2 regions of the Desulfonauticus autotrophicus genome follow, and region 1 is predicted to be linked to the other one. Evidence: predicted binding sites of a transcription regulator. Region 1 holds the regulator's gene; the other holds the start of a gene.
What was found. Region 1 encodes HrcA, which represses chaperone genes, less so after heat shock. Its sites were predicted from a motif close to TGTTAGCACTCNNNNNNNNNGAGTGCTAACA; they were not measured.
Positions count from the first base shown of each region.

Region 2: groES (co-chaperone GroES) is a predicted target of HrcA. The motif match lies at 3,889-3,919, and genes of this name have one in related genera.

Region 1 is NZ_AP042395.1:166,782-173,404, forward strand. It holds gene dnaK (molecular chaperone DnaK) at 1-1,654, opposite strand, end outside; partial or broken gene grpE (nucleotide exchange factor GrpE) at 1,738-2,253, opposite strand; gene hrcA (heat-inducible transcriptional repressor HrcA) at 2,365-3,402, opposite strand; gene rfbD (dTDP-4-dehydrorhamnose reductase) at 3,472-4,341, opposite strand; partial or broken gene rfbB (dTDP-glucose 4,6-dehydratase) at 4,328-5,172, opposite strand; gene ACZ42F_RS01040 (GDP-mannose 4,6-dehydratase) at 5,157-5,342, opposite strand; gene ACZ42F_RS01045 (NAD-glutamate dehydrogenase domain-containing protein) at 5,472-6,623, shown strand, end outside.
Region 2 is NZ_AP042395.1:1,585,284-1,591,906, reverse strand. It holds gene ACZ42F_RS09065 (cobyric acid synthase) at 1-1,745, opposite strand, end outside; gene groL (chaperonin GroEL) at 1,862-3,493, opposite strand; gene groES (co-chaperone GroES) at 3,525-3,812, opposite strand; tRNA gene ACZ42F_RS09050 (tRNA-Lys) at 4,241-4,316, shown strand; tRNA gene ACZ42F_RS09045 (tRNA-Glu) at 4,324-4,399, shown strand; gene ACZ42F_RS09040 (protein phosphatase CheZ) at 4,499-5,215, opposite strand; gene ACZ42F_RS09035 (sensor histidine kinase) at 5,226-5,939, opposite strand; gene ACZ42F_RS09030 (PilZ domain-containing protein) at 5,923-6,450, opposite strand; gene ACZ42F_RS09025 (NIL domain-containing protein) at 6,454-6,623, opposite strand, start outside.

The DNA of each region.
Region 1 (6,623 bases):
CTACCTTATCTCCTAAATCACGGAGGGATTTTTCCGTAGTGTAAATAAGGGTGTCAGCCTGGTTTCTAGCTTCAATAAGAGCTTGTTTTTTCTTATCTTCTTCTGCATGAGCTTCTGCTTCTTTGATGAGTTTTTGTATCTCATCTTCAGAAAGTCCACTGGAAGGAGTGATTCTAATGGATTGTTCCTTTCCAGTACCTAAGTCCTTGGCGGAAACGTTTACAATACCATTGGCATCAATATCAAAGGTTACTTCGATTTGAGGTACTCCTCTAGGTGCAGGGGGAATACCGGTAAGTTCAAAACGACCCAGGGACATATTGTCTGCAGCCATGGGCCTTTCACCCTGCAGGACATGAATGGTTACAGAAGTCTGGTTGTCTGCAGCTGTGGTAAAGACCTGACTCTTTTTGGTGGGAATGGTGGTGTTCCTTTCTATGAGCTTGGTAAACACGCCACCTAAGGTTTCAATGCCCAAAGAAAGAGGTGTTACATCCAGGAGTAAGACGTCTTTTACATCCCCAGCCAAGATACCGCCCTGAATGGCTGCACCCATGGCTACCACTTCGTCTGGGTTTACTCCCTTGTGTGGTTCTTTGCCAAAGAATTCAGCAACTTTCTTCTGGACCAGGGGCATACGGGTCATTCCACCCACCAGAATTACTTCATCAATATCAGAAGCCTTAAGTCCTGCATCAGCCAAGGCCTTTTTACAGGGTTCAATGCTTCTTTCTACCAGGTCTTCGACTAATTTTTCCAGCTTGGCGCGAGTGAGTTTGATATTTAAGTGTTTGGGGCCAGTTTGGTCTGCAGTAATAAAGGGCAAGTTGATGTCAGTCTCTAGGGAAGAAGAAAGTTCTTTTTTGGCCTTTTCTGCAGCTTCTTTTAAGCGCTGTAAGGCCATGGTGTCCTTGGAGAGGTCAATACCATTTTCTTTTTTAAACTCATCGACGAGATAATTGATAATTCTCTGGTCAAAGTCCTCGCCACCCAAGAAGGTATCTCCATTGGTGGACCTAACTTCTACCACTCCATCGCCTACTTCCAGGATAGAGATGTCAAAGGTACCGCCACCCAAGTCATATACAGCAATCTTTTCATTTTTCTTTTTATCCATGCCATAGGCCAGAGAAGCAGCCGTAGGCTCGTTGATGATTCTTTTTACTTCCAGGCCTGCAATTCTTCCCGCGTCTTTGGTGGCCTGACGTTGACTGTCATTAAAATAGGCAGGCACTGTAATAACTGCTTCTGTAATCTTTTCTCCTAAGAATTCTTCAGCATCTTTTTTCAATTTTTGCAAAATCATTGCTGAGATTTCAGGAGGACTGTACTTTTTATCGCCAATCTGGACGTAAGCATCTCCATTGGGGCCAGGAACTATTTTATAAGGACAACGTTCTTTCCACTTTTGGATTAGAGGATCGTCATATTTGCGTCCCATTAATCTTTTTATTGCATAGATAGTCCTTTCAGGGTTGGTGATGGCCTGACGCTTGGCAATTTCTCCAATGAGTCTTTCCTTATCAGTAAAGGCAACTACTGAAGGAGTGGTTCTACCACCTTCTGGATTGGTGATACACTTAGGATCTTTTCCTTCCATGTAGTAAACACAGCTGTTAGTGGTTCCTAAGTCTATGCCGATGATTTTTCCCATTTCTAAAGCCTCCTCATTTATTTGAAACTAATTATTTTTTCACTAGACAAAAACTAAGTCTTTTTTCCTTTTTGTAAAGAGCGTTATTCTGTTTTTTCCTCTTTCGGTGCACACTTTTTGCTAACAATAACCTTTGCTGGTCTGAGCAAGCGTTCGTGCAGTTTATAACCTCTTTGATACATCTGGGCTACACAGCCTTCTTCCATGTCTTCCCTTTCTTCCTGGGCCATGGCTTCGTGAATGCTGGGATCAAACTTTTCTCCCACCTCACCTACAGGTACCAGGCCGTGTTTTTTCAGGATATCCCTGAAAATTTTCAGGGTCATCTCCACTCCCTGGTGGAGCCCAGCACATTCTTTTTGGTTTTGACTGTGGGTAAGAGCTAATTCCAGGTTGTCTAAAACCGGTAAGAGCTCTTCTAAAAAGGCAGAAGTAGCAAATTTGCAAAATTCTTCTTTTTCTCTTTGCAAGCGTTTTTTTAAGTTTTCAGCTTCTGCCAGAGTTCTTAAAACTTTTTCTTCCTTTTCTTTTAATTGTTCACATTCCGGGCAGATTTTTTCTTTGAATTCTTGGAGAGTAAGTTTTTCTTCGCTTGAAGTTTGGGTATTGGTTTCTTTTTTTCAGAAGCTTGAGCGGAATGTTCAGAAGATTTTTCCTTTACTTTGCTTTTTTTTCTTTTTCGTCCTTCATTTTCCCTCCACACCTTCTAGTTAGTAAAATTCTTGAAATATTTTGGTAAGCACTTTGGAAATTAAGTCAACACGTGGAATTATATAGGTATAATCCATATGCATAGGCCCGATGACGCTAACTACTCCCTGAGTCCCTTCCTTGAAAGCATAAGGAGAAGAGATGACTGAATAGTCTCCTAAATTTTCTAGATCTTCTGAACCAATTAAAATATTTAGACCTTCTTCTATGGTTTTATCCAAAATTTCCAGTAATCTGGATTTTTCTTCTAAAAAGTGGAAAAGTTCTTTCATGGTATTAATATTTTTCATCTGGTCTTTACTTAAAATATGGGTAGTGCCTTCTACATAAAGTTGACGGTTAGAATCTTCAAAGGCTTCTTTGGCCACTTTCATTGCCTGTTGGTAAAGATTTTCAAATTTTGCCTGAGCGCTTTTCATTTCTTCTATAATTTTTTGCCGAACTATATATAGAGGAAGTCCTTTAAACTTTTCATTTAAAAAATTGCTAAACTTGATTAAATCTTCTTTAGTGATGTCTTTATTTACTTTGATAAGTTTATTTTGAATGAGGTTTTCTTCCAGAATTAAAATGGAGAGAACCAGACCAGGTTTGATGTACATAAATTCTATGCTTTTCCAGTGAGAAAGTTTTTTTTGTGGCGAAAGTACCAGACTTACTTGCCTGGAGACAGAAGAGAGTATCTTACTGGCACTGCTTAGGGTTTTTTCCAGGTCTGGCATGTTTTGGCGTAAGGTTAAAATTATTTGGTCTTTTTCCTCAGAAGTGAGCGGAGCAGGTGCATATACTTTGCTTAGATAAAATTTTAAGCCTTTAGCAGTGGGGATTCTTCCAGCTGAAGTATGAGGCTGATGAAGATAACCCTTTTCTGTAAGGTCAGCCATGATATTGCGGATGGAAGCAGAGCTTAATCCCAGGCGGGATTTTTTGGAGACAATACGCGAGCCCACAGGCTGACCTGTTTGTAAGAATATTCCTATCAGAGTGGCTAAAACTTGAATTTCTCGTTGGTTAAGCATAATTTTTTTGATTACCACAGATATAAAACAGATTTAAGTGTTTTAGTGGTAATTATGGAGTGTTGGAGTGTCAAGATTTGGAAAGATTTAGCCTTCTAAATGAAAGGAGAAAAGGTATTCTCTTAAGGCTTGAATCCAGGGTCTGGGAGTTATGCCCGTTAGTTGGGTAAACTTTCGAGTGCTTAGGACTGAAAAGGAAGGGCGCAAAGCCCTTTGGGGATACTCCTTGGAAGTGATGGGAATTACTTTGCAGGGCAGTCCAGCACAACTTATGGCTTCTTGAGCCAGTTCGCACCAGGAGGCTTGCCCTGAATTTACCAGATGGAAAATACCTGTACCTTGTTTTTCCAGCAGGTTTAAAGTATAGATAGCCAGATCTTTGGTATAGGTGGGGGAGCCTATCTGGTCGTGGACCACTTTTAAACTTTCCCTTTCTCTGGCTAGCCTTAAAATTTTACTCACAAAATTTTCCTTGTCTTCTCCAAAGAGCCAGGCTGTTCTAATGATAAGAAAATTTTGCTTAAGTATGTCAGTAATGGCCCTTTCCCCTTCAAGTTTGGTTTGTCCATAGACACTTAAGGGATGGGGTTTATCTTCTGGCTCATAGGGAAGGGTATGTTTGCCATTAAAGACAAAGTCTGTGCTGTAATGAATGAAATAGAGATTTTTTTTACTGGCCACTTGAGCGAGGATTTTGGGGAGATTGCGGTTTAGTAATCTGGCTTGTTCTTTCTCTTCTTCTGCCAGGTCCACCTGGGTATAGGCAACAGTATTAAAGATGTGCGAGATAGAATGTTCCTGGACATAAGAGCTTACAGCTTCTTCAGAAAAGATATCCAGCTCTCCCCGAAAAGGAGCTTTTACTTCCCATCCCCTTTCCTGGAGAACTTGGCTTAACTTTTGTCCTAAAAGGCCTGTTTTACCGCCCAAAACCAGGGCTCTTTTATCTTTTGGCATACCATTTCCGCATAAATTCTAAGTATTCTCCACTGAGGATACTTTCTATCCAGGACAAGTTTTGTGTGTACCAGGTTAGAGTCTTCTCCAATCCTTGCTCAAAAGTCAAGCTGGGGTAAAAGCCAAGTTCTTTAGAAGCCAGGCTAAAATCCATGGCATAGCGAAAATCGTGCCCTGGTCGGTCCTGGACAAACTTGATTAAAGTGTGGGGCTTGCCCAAAAAATCAAGGATGGCTTTGACCACTTCCAGATTGGTTTTTTCTGCCTGACCGCCAAAGTTGTAAATTTTTCCAGGTTTTCCTTTACGTAAGGCCAGATCTATCCCCCGACAGTGGTCTTCCACAAAAATCCAGTCCCGAATGTTTTCTCCTTTGCCGTAAACTGGAATGGGTTCGTTTTTAGAAGCCTTTAAAAAGGTAAGGGGAATAAGTTTTTCCGGGAATTGATAGGGACCATAATTGTTGGAGCAGCGCGTAATAACCACTGGAAAGTTATAAGTTTTGTAATAGCTTCGGCAAATCAAGTCAGCTGAAGCCTTGGAGGCAGAATAGGGACTATTGGGAGCTAGAGGGGTATTTTCAGTAAACTTGCCTTCTTTGCCCAGAGAGCCATAAACTTCATCAGTAGAAATATGAATGAATTTTTTGATTCCTTTTTTCTGGCACACTCCAAAAGATTTTGAGTCCCCAGGACATTGGTGGTAATAAAAGGGTAGGGATTATCAATGGACCTATCCACATGCGATTCAGCAGCAAAATTGATTATATACTCTATGTCGTACTTGTGAAGTATTTCTGTTACCAGCTTTTCCTCTTCTATGCCGCCACGGATAAATACATAATTTTTTCCTGCTTTTTTTCCAGTTCACTTAGATTTTTTAAATTTCCAGCATAGGTCAGTTTGTCCAGATTAACCACAAACAGGTTTTCATATTTTGCAAAAAGATAGTATAAAAAATTACTGCCAATAAATCCTGCTCCACCAGTTACCAAGATTTTCACTACTAACTCCCTGAAATAAATGTAAATATTTTATAAGCTAAGCAAAAAAAACGTTTAAAGCAAGAAAAATTTTCTTTACCTCAGAGAAAAATTTGAGTTACTAGGGTAAGAAAAAACAAGGGAGGTCCTATGACTTTAGAAGTAAGTGCACTCACTCCTCAGATTAAAGAAATTTTAGGCTCTATGGCTGAGGAGATAAGTCCTTGGTTTTTTGCCAATATGCATCCCTATTATTTTCGCTTTCACCCTGAAGAAGAGATAAAAAAACATATTTTGGCCATTATTTCCGGCCGACTCACTACGGATAAGGGTATTATTTCTTTAGAGAGCCCCTGTGGGACCAGATTTACCTTTATTACTCCTGGAGAAAATAAAAGTGCTTTAATAAAAATTTTAGAAGATTTTAAGGAAAAAAAGATTCAGACGGTCAGGATGTATACTTCTTTGGATGGAAGTATCTGTCTTAGTACTTTTCAAACCTATAAACAAGTAGAAGATTTAGAAATAAAAGAAGAGCTAAATCTTGAACTGGACAATTTTTTTAAAGAGAAGATTATCAAGCCTGAAGAGAAAGAAGAGTTTTCTTCTTTTATTTCCTGTGCCAATAGTGAATACTTGACCAGGCTGGAAAGAGGAAGGGTTGCCAGACACTTTAAAATATTAAAAAATTTAAGAGGAAAAGAAGAGGTATATTTACATATAGAACCGGAAGTATATGCTGAAGAAAGCCGTATAACTATTGCCATGAACAATCCGCCTAGCTATGGTCTGCTTTTAGAGATTATAAAAATATTTTTTAGACATAATTTAAATATAAACAGGCTTTACCTGGATACTTTTTACAATAGAGAAGAAGATATTACCTCTTTGATTATAAGCTGCTACTTAAAATGTACGGCTAAAGAACTAGAAAAGGATAGTTGCCTGTTAAATCTACAAGAGGATTTGAGTTTGGTAAAATGGTTTTTCCCTGATGAACTGGAATGGTTTGCTCAGGAAAAAAACTTTTCTGTAAAAAAGGTTTTTCTTTTACAGGCCAGTAGTGAATTTGCCCATCAATATCTTTTGAAAATAGACCCCTATGCCTATACCCAGGCCAGGATAAAGGCCAAGCTGATAGCCTATCCAGAAATTACAGAAGAGCTTGTAGATTATTTTTATGCTCGTTTTTCTCCTCAAGAAGAATCCAGAGAAGACTTAATGGCCGTAAGAGAGCTGAATCTAAAAAAGAGCTTGGCTGAACTTACTGATGAGATTGCCAAGAATGTTTTTGAAAGCATT
Region 2 (6,623 bases), 850 kb from region 1:
CCCAGAGTGGGTTTACGGGTGATTTGGTGGAGAGTGGCCAGTCCAGGTTGGAGCAAACTTTTATCTCCTCTAAACTTATTAATGACAAACCCTAAGATGGTTTTTTGCTCTTCAGGGGAAAGTAAACTATAGGTGCCCACAAAAGAGGCAAAAATACCGCCCAAGTTTATGTCTCCCACTAAAAGTACAGGTGCGCTGGCATAAAGGGCCATTTTCATGTTCACAATGTCGTGTTCTTTTAAATTGATTTCTACCGGGCTACCTGCTCCTTCTATGAGAACAAGGTCGTAGTCTTTTTGCAATTGCTGAAAACACTCTTTTACTACTTCAAAAGCCTTAGGCTTGTAGGCAATGTATTCTTCTACAGAAAAGTTGCCCAGGGGCTTTCCACGCACAATAACCTGCGCGCCTGTTTCAGAGGAAGGCTTTAATAAGATGGGGTTCATTATAGCCTTGGGCTCTAAAAAACAGGCCTGGGCTTGCAGTACCTGGGCCCTGCCCATTTCCAGACCCTCCTGGGTAACAAAGGAATTTAAGGCCATGTTTTGAGCTTTAAAGGGTGCAACCCTTATGCCTCTGCGGGCCAAAAGGCGTCCTAGAGCAGCTACCAGCAAAGACTTTCCTGCATTGGAGGCTGTGCCCTGGACCATTAAGGCTCTGGCCTTGTTTGTGCTTGGAGAAAAAGACCGGGATTTTTTAAAAAAATGCCTGGCCAGGTCTAAAAATCTCTGTTGTTCCTTTAAAGGTCTAATGGCTATTCTTAAAAAGTCAGGCCCAAGACCCGGAAAATTATCTCCTTTTCTTACCAATACCCTGTTTTGAAAAAGGTATTGTCTAAATTCCTGGGCCCTGGGAGTGGATAGAAGCAGGAAGTTGGCAGGAGTGCTATGGATTTGCCAGGAAAACTCCTGGAGTTGGGATAAAAAAGTAGTTTTTAATTCCTCAAGGGTTTTTCTGGTTTTTTCTATCCACAGTGGATGTTTAAAATAGGCTAGGGCTAATTCTTGGGCCAAGGTACTAACTGACCAGGTGGGAAGATTTTGCTGGAGCGCAGAAATGAATTCAGTGCTACTTAGGGCAAAACCAATTCTTATCCCTGGGGTACTTAAAATCTTGGTCAGGGAATAAAGAAAAAGAAGGTTGGGAGCAATAAAGGGTAGGTATTTATGTTTTGACTCCAGAAAATCCCAAAAGGCCATATCCACGATAAAAAAACTTTTGGGAAACTTGTGGACGAGTTCTTTTAGCTTGACCTGAGAAAGCAAGCTCCCCGTGGGATTGTTGGGGTGAGCCAGGAAGACCAGGTGGGGTTTTTGGGCCAAAACCTTTTCTATTTCTGCCCAGGGGTAGGTAAAGTTATTGGCAGGAGAAAGGAAAATTTCCTTTAGGTTTAACTTATGTCTGGTTGCCCAGAGTTTGTATTCCAGATAACTGGGTTGCAGGATAAGTGCATCTTTAAGGTCAATTAAAGGGCCTAGAAAGGGAAATAGTTCAGAAGAGCCATTTAAGGGAAAAATATTTTCTGGTTTTACCCCGTAATATTTAGCAGCTTGCTCTCTTAACAGAGTATAGTTGGGGTCAGGATAGGCCAGACTGGAAGACAAGGTCTGGAGCAAGACTTGGTTTAACCAGGGAGGAGGGCCTAAGGGGTTTAAACTGGCTGAGAAGTCCAGGATGTTTTCTGGAGAAGTGTTTAGCTTTTGGGCAGCTTCCCAGATATTGCCGCCATGTTCTAAATCTTGCATCAAGTCTCCCTTCTTAACTTTGATTTCTTTGTAAGGGTATTGGCTTTTTTTCGCAATAAAAAAGGGCCGCCCTGAAAGACGGCCCTTTGCTTTTTTTAGAAGGAAAGAAAAGTGGATTAGTACATTCCACCCATGCCACCACCAGGCATTGAAGGAGTATCTTTCTTTTCTTCTGGTTTTTCAGCAATAGCAGCTTCAGTGGTAAGTAGGAGAGAAGCTACAGAAGCTGCGTTTTGTAAGGCAATACGAGTAACTTTTTTGGGATCAATTACTCCAGCCTTGTACAGGTCTTCGTATTCACCAGTAGCAGCATTGAAGCCTTCGCCATCTTTCATGGATTTTACTTTTTCAATAACTACAGCGCCTTCATAACCAGCGTTTTTACAGATCTGGAACAAAGGAGCCTGGGCAGCTTTGCGTACTACTTCAATACCAGCAGCTTCATCATCATCAGCTGGTTTTACATTGTCCAGAGCCTTTAAGCAGCGGATAAGAGCAACGCCACCGCCAGGAACAATGCCTTCTTCTACAGCAGCCCTAGTAGCATTGAGAGCGTCTTCTACTCTGGCTTTCTTTTCTTTCATTTCAGTTTCAGTGGCAGCACCTACATGGATAACAGCCACGCCACCAACGATTTTAGCCAGACGTTCCTGTAATTTTTCTCTATCATAATCAGAGGTGCTTTCTTCAATTTCAGCTCTGATTTGTTTGATTCTGGCCTTGATATCTTCAGGCTTGCCAGCACCATCTACAATAGTGGTGTTTTCCTTATCTACAATGATTCTCTTAGCTCTACCCAAGTCATCCAGAGTAGCATTTTCTAATTTTACACCCAGTTCCTCAGAAATTACCTGGCCACCAGTTAAGATGGCAATATCTTGGAGCATGGCTTTACGGCGTTCACCAAAACCAGGAGCCTTAACAGCAGCTACTTGCAAGGTGCCTCTTAACTTGTTCACTACCAAAGTGGCCAAAGCTTCACCTTCAATGTCCTCAGCAATGATGAGTAAAGGTCTGCCTACCTTGGCCACCTGTTCTAAAACAGGCAAAAGGTCTTTCATGGAAGAGATTTTCTTGTCGTGAATGAGGATATAAGCGTCTTCCAATTCGCAAACCATCTTTTCAGGGTCAGTTACAAAGTAAGGGGAGAGATAACCACGGTCGAACTGCATACCTTCTACTACATCAAGGGTAGTTTCCAGGCCTTTGGCTTCTTCTACAGTGATAACGCCTTCCTTACCTACCTTGCTCATGGCTTCAGCAATAATGTTTCCAATGGTAGGATCGTTGTTAGCAGAAATGGTTCCTACCTGGGCAATTTCCTTTTGGTCTCTGGTAGGTTTGGCAATTTTTTCCAATTCCTTGACAATGGCTTCTACTGCCTTGTCAATGCCACGCTTGATGGCCATGGGGTTACGGCCAGCAGCAACCAATTTTAAACCTTCATTAAAAATAGCCTGGGCCAAAACAGTAGCAGTGGTAGTACCATCACCAGCAATATCAGAAGTCTTGCTGGCAACTTCCTTTACCATCTGAGCGCCCATGTTTTCAAACTTGTCTTCCAATTCAATTTCTTTGGCTACAGTAACACCGTCTTTGGTAATAGTTGGAGAACCAAAAGACTTTTCAATTACTACGTTTCTACCCTTGGGTCCAAGGGTTACCTTTACAGCCTCAGCCAGGATATCCACACCTTTTTTTAGCTTGCTTCTAGCATTAACATCAAATTTTATAACTTTAGCTCCCATATTGCTTCCTCCTTAATTGTTTGTTTTTTTATTACTCAATGATAGCCAAAATGTCGTCTTCTCTCATTACCAAGTGCTCTACGCCTTCAATTTTTACTTCTGTGCCGGCGTATTTGTTGAAAAGCACTTTGTCTCCAACTTTTACAGACATGGGAATGGTCTTCCCATCATCAGTGGTTTTACCTGGGCCTACAGCCACCACTTCACCCTTAATGGGCTTTTCTTTGGCAGTGTCAGGAATGATAATTCCACCTTTGGTAACCTCTTCTTCTTCCAAACGTTTCACCAGTACTCTGTCTTGCAATGGCTTTAAGTTCATGAATCTACCTCCTTAAGAGTTTTTATTATTGGCTTTTTATAGACAAAACCTGTAACGGTGGCTCATATAAGCACGCTATTAGCACTCGTCAAGAGTGAGTGCTAATATTTTTTGAAAAAAAATTTTATTTCAATAAATACTTGAATTAATTTGTATTTTTTAATTAAAGTTGATTGAGTTAAAAGTATAGGTCCAGAGTTTTTTTAGGATAATTAAAATACCTTTTATCTAAAGGAGTTGAATGAGGAGGTAATTGGATAGATTAAAATCTTGTTGGTGGAATTTATGTGAATATAACTTGTTTAACTATTTGTAAAAACAATAAAAAAAGTCCTTTGTTAAGCTTAACTCTTTTTATTTTTGTTAAGTTTTTTAGAAAAAAGTTGACAGTTGATGGGAGAATGAGTAGAGGTATCTTCTCTTCGGTTGGGCCGTTAACTCAGTAGGTAGAGTATCTGCCTTTTAAGCAGAGAGTCGCAGGTTCGAGTCCTGCACGGCCCACCATTTTTTTGTCCCCATCGTCTAGTGGCCTAGGACGCCGGCCTCTCACGCCGGTAACAGGGGTTCAAATCCCCTTGGGGACGCCAACCCTTAAGAAATAAAAATATAAGCCCCTACTTTCTGGTAGGGGCTTTTTGGTTTTTTCCAATTATTTTTTATGACCTTTTGTAGTTCTCTGGATGTTATTAGAGCCCCAATTCTTGGAGTAAGGCATCCACATCTTCCTGCTTTACCTTTTCTTGAGGTCCTTTTAGTTTAGACATTTTGACCTGGGCTTCTTGTTTAATGCTCTGAAAGTCTTTTTCCGGGTGTTCTTCTTTGGTTTTAATGCTTAAGCCAGAACTGAGATAGAGATTTACTACCTTTTCTTCAATGGTTCTTAGAGTATCTACGATTTTTTTGATGCGTTGGCCGGTTAAATCCTGAAAGCTTAAAGAGGTCATGATGGCTAGGAGGTCTTGATTTAAGCTTTTTTGCCAGGCCAGAAGGGTAAAGCCTTCTTCAGGAGTAAGAGAATTTTGTTTTTTTAGTTTTTTGCAAATTTCTTCAATTTGAGGCATTTGATCTAAATGTTTTTCAACCACAGTCATAATATCCAGGGTGGCCTTTTCTGTGGTGCGCAAAATGGCATCTAGTTGGTCCGAAGTTTCATTAAAAAGGTGTTCTGCTTCCTTTTGAGACAGGCCATTGGAAGATTTTTTGGTGGCTTCAATATTTTCGTAGATATTTTTTAAACCACTGCGTAGTTCTTCACTTAAATTTTTATAAAATTCACTTTCCAGAAGGGTTTTGGTCAAAGCCTGACTTATTTCCTTTTCCAGAGTTTGGGCAATGGTTTCTTTAATAGAACCTTCCAGTTTACTACTTAAATCCGCTAAAACTTTTTTATACAGTTCTTCCATGACTTCCACCTTAGACTTGAGGTATAAATAGGGTCAAAGTAGTTGTATTTTCTTGAGAAAGAATTTCTGCTTTACCTTGAAATAGAGACAACAGTTTTTGTACAAGGGTTAAACCCAGGCCCAGATGATTTTTCTTAGAAGTTATAAAGGGTTCAAAGGCGTTTTCTACCTCTAATAGGGTAGGAGTAGTTAAAATTATCTTTAAAAAAGGCGTTTCTTTTTCAATAGTTAAGAAAAATTGGACCTGCTTGGGCTCTTTTTCCAGTTCTTCCAGGGCGTTTAACAAGGCTTGTTCCAGGGAAAAGTTTAAAAGTAAAGGAATGGTGGTAAAATTAAGGACTTTGTTTTCAACCTTTAGTTCCACATTGTGTTTAAAGAGAAGGTTATTTTGCCAGTAAGCTTCCAACCAGTTGAGAAAAGAATTTAAGTCCAGGGGCTGTTTTTCTAAGCTATTAAAGTTTTCTCGATACTGAATGATTTGGACCAGTTCATTTATCTTTTTTTCTGGTAGTTGTAATTGCTGGAGGTGTTTTTTGAGATCTTTTGCAGAAGTAGTTGTATCTAGTTTTTGCAAGACCAGGGAGGTCTGCATTTTGAGCAAGTGCAGGGGAGTGTTTAAATTGTGCAAATATCCTGGAAACATCTGCCCTGCCAGGGCCTGTGCATATAAATTTAGCCAGGGAAGAAGTTCTTCTAGAGAAGATGGTTCAAAGTTTTTTGCCACGTAGAAGCTCTCTTTGTTCTTTAAAAACAAACTGAACAATTTGCTCTCGATCTGAATCGCGCAAAAAAAGATATTTCAGGGCATAGAGATATTTTTGATTTTGTTCACCTTCCAGACGCAAGATTTCTCCTACCAGGCCAATGAGAAGGGGCGGTAAGGTGGATAGAGAAAGGGCTACTTCAATGGGGGTGCCTGGTTCTAATTTTTCTTGGCTTAAAAATTTTAGGCCTGCTCCACTTATTTCTACAACCTCCCCTTTATAGGGAAAGTCCTGGGAAAGGCTATTTTGGTTGAGCAGAGAAAGGATTACATCCAGTTTGTTGTTGAGGTTGCTTAGAAATTCCAGGAGTTCTTTGGGTAAATAGGGAGAATTCAGATTTTCTAAAGAGATATCTTTAAAATCACATCCCAGACAACCCAAAAACAAAGGACGGGCGTCCTTTTCTGTGAACCTAAAAAACATTTTTAACCTGGTAGGTACTCTGGAAAAGGTTCTATTTTCTGAAGACATAACTCATCCTATAGATTTATTCTCCATTGGTGTCAATTTGCACCTGCATGGCATTGACTGGACATACCCTGGTACAGCGGCCACAGGCTGTACACTTATTGGAGTCAAACTTAATGAGCCTGGATTCTTTTCCAGGTACAGAGCCTGAGGTAAACACAGACTTAAACATATCC